2 regions of the Paenibacillus sp. FSL H8-0260 genome follow, and region 2 is predicted to be linked to the other one. Evidence: riboswitches for the same ligand, from Rfam matches in the RefSeq annotation. Region 2 holds a riboswitch; the other holds the start of a gene.
What was found. A riboswitch is a leader RNA that binds a small molecule or an ion and turns the genes downstream of it on or off. The one in region 2 is predicted to bind cyclic di-GMP.

Region 1 (4,530 bases), 2.7 Mb from region 2:
GTCGGCGTCACTGTCGGCGTTGGTGCCGGTGTTGGCGTCGGCGTTGGTGTTGGTGTCGGCGTCACTGTGGGCGTCGGTGTTGGTGTCGGCGTTGGCGTTGGTGTCGGCGTCGGCGTCACTGTCGGCGTTGGTGTCGGTGTTGGCGTCACTGTCGGCGTTGGCGTCGGTGTCACTGTCGGCGTCGGTGTTGGCGTCGGTGTTGGTGTCGGCGTTGGTGTCACTGTCGGCGTCGGCGTTGGTGTTGGTGTTGGCGTTGGTGTTGGTGTCACTGTCGGCGTCGGCGTTGGTGTCACTGTCGGCGTTGGCGTTGGTGTCACTGTCGGCGTTGGCGTTGGCGTTGGTGTCACTGTCGGCGTCGGCGTTGGTGTTGGCGTTGGTGTCACTGTCGGCGTTGGCGTTGGCGTCGGTGTCGGCGTTGGTGTTGGCGTTGGTGTCACTGTCGGCGTTGGCGTTGGCTTCGGTGTCGGCGTTGGCGTCGGCGTTGGTGTTGGTGTCGGTGTTGGCGTCACTGTCGGCGTTGGTGTTGGCGTCGGACATGGTGTTGGCGTCGGTGTCGGCGTTGGTGTCGCTGTCGGTGTTGGTGTTGGTGTCACTGTCGGTGTTGGTGTCGGCGTTGGTGTCACTGTCGGCGTCGGCGTTGGTGTCACTGTCGGCGTTGGCGTTGGTGTTGGCGTTGGTGTCACTGTCGGCGTTGGCGTTGGCGTCGGCGTTGGCGTCGGTGTCGGCGTTGGTGTCGGCGTTGGTGTCGGCGTTGGTGTCACTGTTGGCGTTGGTGTCGGTGTTGGCGTCACTGTCGGCGTTGGTGTCGGTGTTGGTCCAGGTTCATCACCATCGTATGGATAGTGGTGAAATTCACCACCACCAGTACCTTTGAGTGAAGCCGCCACTAAAGTACCGTTAATCTGACCATTAATAAAATCAACATGAGCATAGGGGGCAAGTATGCTTCCCATTACACCTATGCCTGCCATATCAAGATACGCAGCTTGGCTAAAGTTAAGCAAAATTTTCTTGCTGTTCAACACGTTATTAGGTAGAAATCCGAAGTTTTTCATTTTTACGTTAGAACCATCAATATTAATAATTGCAGTAGATCCTGAAGGAACATTTATTGTAATTCCGTAGGTATTAGAGACGTTATCTCCTGAAACATTAAAAACATTGACCGCAGGATCTGTACCTGTCAGGATAAGGCTGCCATATTGGTACACTGTTGTTCCATTCGCCGGCAATGCTGCAAGTTCTGCTGATTTGTCCTTCAAAGACTGACCTACTGCTGAAAAGTCAATCGTACTCCCCTGTCTTTTTGTACCACCCTTGAGGAGCGTTACATTCCCTGAAAAATCTCCCCCGTGCACGATATTCCCATAAACAGTACCTCCGTTGAAAGTAAGATTCCCTCCAACAACAAGTGTGTCAGTCAGGGAAACCTCTGCAGCGGTCAACCTATCTCCAACACTATAGTTGGTTAAGTTAACGTTACCTCCAGCAGCAAACCTTCCTTCCGTATCCGAAACTGTTGTTATATCCCCTAGAATAAACACGTTGTAGACCGCTGCAATTCCCAATGTAGAAGAACTACTAGCTCCAGCAACTCCAGCTCCCAATGAGGAAAGCCCACTACCTACCGTCAAAATCCCAGCTAATACAAGCGAGAGTAACGGTTTTATTCTTCTTTTCAAATGGCACACCTCCTAAAACTATGATTTATATTAATCAGAATAATTACCAGAAACTCTAAAGGACCTAACAACAAAAAAGACCGCCAAAAAGAAGTGAAATTCCCTTCTCATGGCAGTCGGACGGTCATTGTGCCTTTAAGACACTTTAGACTCCTGGACTTTGCGTCCCGCCCTTTCAGACGGTTTGCTATTATCATGACTATATATATGTATTACACTGCAAGTCCAGAACTGGTAGCTGAAGCATTCTATCCAATAACAGTCTATGACTTTTAATACTTTTGAATTAATAACAGTTTAGCGCCCGACACCCACAATTGTCAATCAATTCCTTTCGATAATTCCCCGCATTAGTACCACACAAAAAAAGCGCCTGAAGGCGCTTCGCATAAGGTTTTTCATTAAATTTTAAAGTAACTGTATATAGCCCAATATGGATATCCATAAGGGAATACTCAGAATTAAACCAAAAAACAATCCACGCTGGAGGCTGCCCTCTTTTTCCATCATAATTCTCCTTTATTTGCGTTCGATACATTAATTTTTATTATTACAATTTTTAATATAATTTATTCTTCGTTATTTAGTTGTGAATTTAATCACATTGGATAAGCTGTTTAGAAATACCATTGATTATTTTTGGAATATCGGGGTAGAATACGAATATACGTTCCTATTAGAGGTGATGAGATTCATGCATAGAGCAGAAAGCAGGGACAACATGCTGGTGAAATCTTATTTATTGCTTCCGATGATTTTATCAGCTTTCGAACGGGACTCCGCCATTTTATCTACACACTTACGAACACCCGCCCCTTATCTGGAGGTGCTTGGAACAGCTGCTGCAGTAGCTACAACAGATCTAAGGGATGTTCGTGCAGAAATGAGAAGACGGGGAATCAAGGTGTATGAGCAAAACAGACTTAATACTGGAATTGAAGCCAAGTATATATGTCGTGGCTATCATGAACGAATGCTGCTGTTGAATGACATTGTTGCGGCTCAAGCTGCCATCCATATGCGCAGATACCTAGGGCTGGATATTTCATCTTTTAAGAGTTACGAAGAACAGTACCAGATTAAGTAAAGCTGTATAGAAGCCGCTGCGCTCTCTCCCCCCAATCAATTAGTGAACAAAAAAATAGGCCTTACCATGGGAGTTGGCAAGACCTGAGAGAGATATACCACAAAACACTGGGGGGTGTTTGGTGTCTCTAATATATACCTCGAACCTGAAAAATAGCTGATAGGCACATAAAAATTACATTAAAAATATTGTTCGCCGTTCAGAAGTGATTAGAGTGCTCCCACAAGCTTAGCCGACCTTTAGCTGGAATTGGATGGCTTAATGGATGAACCCCTTCAAGCTTCCAGGCAAACCGTCCTTCACTATAGTCGCCAAAATCATATTCATTCCCATTGATCCATTCCCTTAAATCCACCTCTGGAGTAACCACATAACATCCCGCGAGCTGACCTGTAGCAATAATAGCTCCTGTCGGCAAATTATTCGCTGTATAGCCATGTTTCGCCAATACTGATTTGTACGGTTCCTGTTCACAAAACTTTTTGTCAATCCTCATTCCGGCATGGATGCCTAACTCGCCGCGGTAGGCTGTTCTCCATGAACGAGTTTCAAACTCTTTTTCACCAAGAGCAATTAAGGTCGCCCAAGGCTGCCGTATTGTTATACACCGCATGATATTTATCCCCTTTGTTTATGTTGGACGTTTGTCACGGATGCCACGGATCTCGATCTCGCGTTGTGTAATCTTGTTCACCTTGACCTGATAAATAATCCCAACCGTTTGGTCGATACTCATTTCCATCATTGATCGCCTCTAAAATAAGAACATTTATTTTTATTATATACAAACAAAAGTTCTTATGAAAATATCAATACTACAGACATTCACCTGTAACTCCCCAGAATCAATAAAGGTCGTCATAATGGAAAGGCTGCTGTTTATTCTTATATTGGTAATGTACTAAATGCTATGCCTGTGCAACCGATTTTAAACTAATGTCGTAACCACTGGAGGGGAAGGTCCATGATTCAAAAACCACGTACTACTATTAAATGGACTCTTATTTTTGTTTTTTTGTTATTCGTCACCGCCTGTAGTAAGAATAATGAAGTTTTGAAAGGAATTGTACACACAATAGATGTAGAAAATAAAAGAATTTTAGTAATTTCTGAATTAAAAGAAGAAGACTTGAACAAGGAATACAAGGAGATTCTCGAATCTAATGAGTACTCTCAAGCCATTTGGGTAAATAAAGTTGCACCTTCTAAATATAAAAAAGGCGATGAGATTAAAGTATTTTTTGAAGTAAGTGATGATTCATTCCCTGCACAAGTTACCGCCAAAAAGATCACCAAAATCAAGAATTGAGCAAAAAGAATAGAATCTACTATAAAGAAGCGGCGTCTCCAAAAGGGACGGCGCTTCTTTATAGTAGATTTAAAGAGAAATCAGAGTATATAATATGGAATATTATATACTCTCAACATCTCTGTTACGGGAATTTCCGAAGCAGAAATACCCTTCCGAATATTTACTATGAATAATCTATCCCGGACTAAACATTTACATAATCTGAATATAATAATTCCGGGACATTCTGTAAACGAAAAAAAGCTCACCAGCCGAAGCCAGTGGGCATAATCCCAAGCATTTGGGAGTTCACTCTTTGTTGGAATTACTGAAACCTTACGATGTAACAACTATAGGAGCTTATAACTTCAGGCAATGTACTATCTCCACAACAAGTAAGCTTTCAACAAGATGCAACAGACAACTATACTCATAATGGTTTCCCAATTAATTCTCCCTGTTCAAAAAGC
Region 2 (4,530 bases):
AGGGTGAAATGCGGACTTTTCGCGTGTCGAGATTAATACAAGCTGACGCAACTTATGAATCATTTGTCAGACCTGAGGCTTTTGATTTAAAAAGCTACTGGGAACAATCGACTTTAGCTTTTAAAGCAGCACTGCCAAAATATGTAGTGAACTTAAAGGTGAATGAGTCTATTCTTAAAGAATTACAACGTGAAAGATATGTAACTATAACTTTAGTAGAACCCTCTGCTAATACTGGGTGGATGAACGTGGAGGCCGAGTTTAATGCTATAGAATCTGCCTGTCGTATCGTACTCTCTTTCTCTCCTTCAGTTATTGTTTTAGCTCCTATCGAACTAGTAGGAATGGTAAAGTCTGCTATTAAAACAATTTCCACAATATATGAGGAATTTTGACATGAATTCTAAATATCTACTACTTAAAGAAGATTTATGACACTTCTCTATAGACCAATGACCTATAAATCCCCTATAATAACACCATTACATAAAATTTAATAAGGGGGACATTTTACCAATGAGCTGGATGCACAAACTTCCGTTAAAACAAAGAATTGTTGCCGGATGTTACCTCGTTGCCGCACTGTTTGCTATTCCTGTCTTAGTTACGTTAATGATTCTAGGTCAATTTCTCGTAGGAATTATACTAGTAGTTGTTCTTGCAGGTCTGACTTTACCTGTTGCTCGCTTCGTGGAGAGAACGCTTACATCATCTTTTGATGATATTGCTAATGTATCTCACAGTATTTCAAAGGGTGATTTCACTAGCAGAGCGGACGAAAATGGTTCAATGGGTGACGTAAGCCGCTCCTTTAACACAATGATCGATAAGCTCAAGAAGATTCTGACCGATGCATCGCAGATCACCCGTCAAGTTATGGATGCAAGCCGCGGAATCGAAGATAAGAACCAGAACCTGAAAATTGTCATGGCACAAGTAGCCTCTTCTTCTACTGAGCTCGCTCTTGGTGCAAATGAAATATCTACGGATATCGCTGATATGACAGAATCCATTAAAGACATTGAGACCAAAGTATCCAATTATACGAACTCCACCAAAGAAATGAACAGACGTTCAATACATACCTTAGAACTTGTTGAGCAAGGGCGCCAATCCGTAGATACACAGGCTGAAGGCATGCGTAAAAACATAGAGGCTACACAAAAAGTGGCTGATACTATTGAAGCTCTCTCACAAAATGCCCGCGGGATTACGATGATCACCAAGACCATCACAGAGATCGCTGAGCAGACCAACCTGCTGTCACTGAATGCCTCCATCGAAGCTGCTCGTGCCGGAGAGCATGGTCGGGGTTTTGCCGTTGTAGCTCAAGAGGTCCGCAAGCTTGCTGAAGAATCTACGGCATCCACAAAAGAAGTATTCGGCTTGGTCCGCAGCATTGAGTCAGATATTAAACAAGCCATCGATAATATTGCCATCAATGAAGAGGTTGTGCAGGTTCAGAATGAAATGATCACTCAATCTGCCCATATTTTCGCACAAATTGTACAAAGCGTGCAGTACATTACCGAGCAAATCTCTTCATTCTCTGCGGAGAGTGATCTTATGCTAGAAAGTGCCTTGAAAATTTCCAGTGCAATTGAGAATATCTCAGCAATCACCGAAGAAACTGCTGCTGGCACGGAAGAGGTATCGGCGGCTATGAATGAACAGATTAATGCCCTGCAGTCTGTTGCAGAAGAAACGGAAAAAATGACCCAGGCCGTATTTAATCTGCAAAAAACCATTCATATCTTTAAATTCTAGTTCAAAACTATCAACTGCCACCTAAGCTGAGTCTTAGGTGGCAGTTTTTTTCGCGAGGCAAAACTTCATCTCTTGGACAAGACTTTCGTCAAATTTCGAGTTTTTTTAGCGGATTATGTTGACAAAAATTAATGAGGAATATATTGTAAAGGAAAATTATTCTTATCAACTATAAATTAATATTGGCAAAATCCTCGAAAGAGGATGACGCAAAACCATGGATCTACAGCCTCATTTTTTCGTTTGAGGCCATGATTGCCAGGTTGCAGAGGAACCAGGACGGCTGAACTATTGTTCAGTCTTAGAGGCGCCTTATGCCACCAACCTGTGCTTACTATAGAGCACAGGTTTTTACTTTTTGAGTATATTGATCTATCGTATCTATTCGGTAGATTAATAACTAATATATATCAAAAAACTTGTGAGGTGTTTCTTTTGAAGACAGTCGCAGATTACATGGCGGAAGCACTACGTAACCTTGGAGTCACACATTCTTTTGGGATCATTGGCAAATCCATTTGTCCAATTGTTCTAAAGATGGTGGATTACGGTATTGAATTTATTCCCGGCAGACATGAAGCAAGCTCCGGATTCGAAGCAGCAGGGTATGCGCTGAAAACGGGTAACCTAGGCGTAGCATTTGGTACTTCGGGTCCTGGGGGAACTAACCTGCTTACAGCAGCAGCACATGCGAAAGCTAACAACCTACCTGTCCTATTTATTACCGGCCACCAATCCATTACAGAGCTTGGAATTCCTCAATGTCAGGACTCCACCTCTTTTCTGGCTGATTTAGCTGATATGTTCAGACCTGCTACCTTGTTCAGTAAATTGGTTGAACGTGGGGATCACTTTGGTACTATTTTTAATCATGCGATTTCTGTGGCCCTGACCAAACGGGGTCCTGTTCATCTTTGTATTCCTTTTGATGTACAAACTGAAGTATTGGAAGAATGCAATATAGTAATCCCAGAAAGAGAATCTCTAATTAGTCTAGCTAATATCGATAGAGTCATCGATGCTATTCAAGCTGCTAAGAATCCTTTGATTATTGCGGGTAAAGGAATTAACCGCTCCGGAGCACATAAAGAGCTTGTTCAACTCGCAGAAACTTTTAATATTCCTGTAGTAACATCTCCTGGTGGAAAAGGGGCTATAGTCTGGGATCACCCACTCTATCATGGTCCTATTGGCGTTGGCGGTTCGACCCACGGGGACGATTTATTGAATAAAAGCGATTTATTTATAGTGCTTGGATCACGTTTAAGTGATATGACCATCTGTAATCTTAAACGGGAGAATCATCCAGCAACTTTAATTCAATTTGATATTGATCCAACCTTTGTCGGAAAAATACTATTGTCCAAAACGATACCGGTCACCGGGGACCTGCGCGATAATTTGGTGCACTGCCTAAATCATATTGACCCAAGCACAATCACCAAACGTGAGGCTTTGGCCGATACGGATTATTCAGAAGAGCTTCCAACCCTCAAGAATCTTTCCCTTGCTTCGGTAATGAGTACTTTAAGTGATTTGATCCCTTATAATAATTCAATTTTCGTTGATGATGGAAGTCATGGATTCCACGCTGCAAAATGGTACAAGGTTAAGAAACCGGGCAGCTTTGTTTTTGATGCGTATTTTGCTTGCATGGGTAATTCGATCGGCATGGCTATTGGTGCAAAAGTTGCAGCTCCTGAAGAAACTGTCCTCTGCATTACAGGTGATGGTTGTTTCATGATGCTCGGCGCTGAGATTAACACCGCTGTCTGCAAAGATATCCCTGTCATCTTTATCGTGGTCAATAATAAGCAACTAGATATGGCTCTTAAGGGTATGGAGAAAACCACAGGTCGTATCGATGGAACTCTATATGAAGTACCAATGGACGCCGTGAAATTCGCTGAATCTCTAGGTGCTAAAGGCTACAAATGTGAGACTGCGGATGAATTCACAGCTGCAATTAAAGATGCGGTAGCTCTAAACCATGTTGCCGTTATTGAACTGCTAACAGACCGTGATGAAGTCCCTCCGACTGCACACCGTACTTTGAACCTAAACTAGGAGGCTAACCATGAAGGAAAATATCAACAGTGGTCTCAACCACTTCACGAATCTATCAGGAGACTATGGCGCAAAAGCACTAGCTCCAATTAAAGACCACTTCCCTGACTTGGCTGAATTTATTATGGGGAATGCCTATGGCGATATTTTTCAACGTAATACTATAGCCCCTGACTGGAAGGAAATCGCAGTCATTTCATCTTTAATTTCAATGGGTCAATTCGAACAGTTGGGCGTTCATTATGTCATGGCCCTTCGTGTAGGAGTTACAGTAGAACAGCTTAAAGGTATTCTATTACACTTAGTACCCGTTATAGGGGCACCTAGAATCATCACAGCTTTTAATATCCTGCTTGCAACCATAGAAGAAATCCAATAACCCAACAGTTCGACAACAATATACAAAATTCGACTTTATTATTGCATAGACTTGAAAAATATGCCTATAATAGAGTCGGAATATCCCATTACTTGCTGTATAGTGTCGAATTTTGACTTTTATAAAACAGCTAAATGGATATACATGGCTGGATATTGCAGTCGAACTGTTTTGGACAAATTCAATCTATGGGAGAGATTTAGGCATGGGAAGTTTCGTTTTGAAGACAGACACTACAAACAAGGTTATTAATATTGAGTTAGATGGAACATTTTCTGAAGAAGATGGTCTAAAATCTATTCAAGCTTATCAACAAA

Region 1: linked by a shared signal. The riboswitch ahead of MHI51_RS02605 (choice-of-anchor A family protein) and the one ahead of MHI51_RS21280 (thiamine pyrophosphate-binding protein) in region 2 are both predicted to bind cyclic di-GMP.

Annotation. Positions count from the first base shown of each region.
Region 1 covers NZ_CP150298.1:589,176-593,705, reverse strand. Annotated here, with positions in the region: gene MHI51_RS02605 (choice-of-anchor A family protein) at 1-1,682, opposite strand, end outside; cyclic di-GMP riboswitch class I at 1,791-1,881, opposite strand; gene MHI51_RS02600 (hypothetical protein) at 2,377-2,769, shown strand; gene MHI51_RS02595 (ASCH domain-containing protein) at 2,969-3,382, opposite strand; gene MHI51_RS02590 (DUF3221 domain-containing protein) at 3,734-4,078, shown strand.
Region 2 covers NZ_CP150298.1:4,760,446-4,764,975, forward strand. Annotated here, with positions in the region: gene MHI51_RS21270 (YafY family protein) at 1-395, shown strand, start outside; gene MHI51_RS21275 (methyl-accepting chemotaxis protein) at 517-1,767, shown strand; cyclic di-GMP riboswitch class I at 1,942-2,038, shown strand; gene MHI51_RS21280 (thiamine pyrophosphate-binding protein) at 2,194-3,834, shown strand; gene MHI51_RS21285 (carboxymuconolactone decarboxylase family protein) at 3,845-4,213, shown strand; gene MHI51_RS21290 (hypothetical protein) at 4,419-4,530, shown strand, end outside.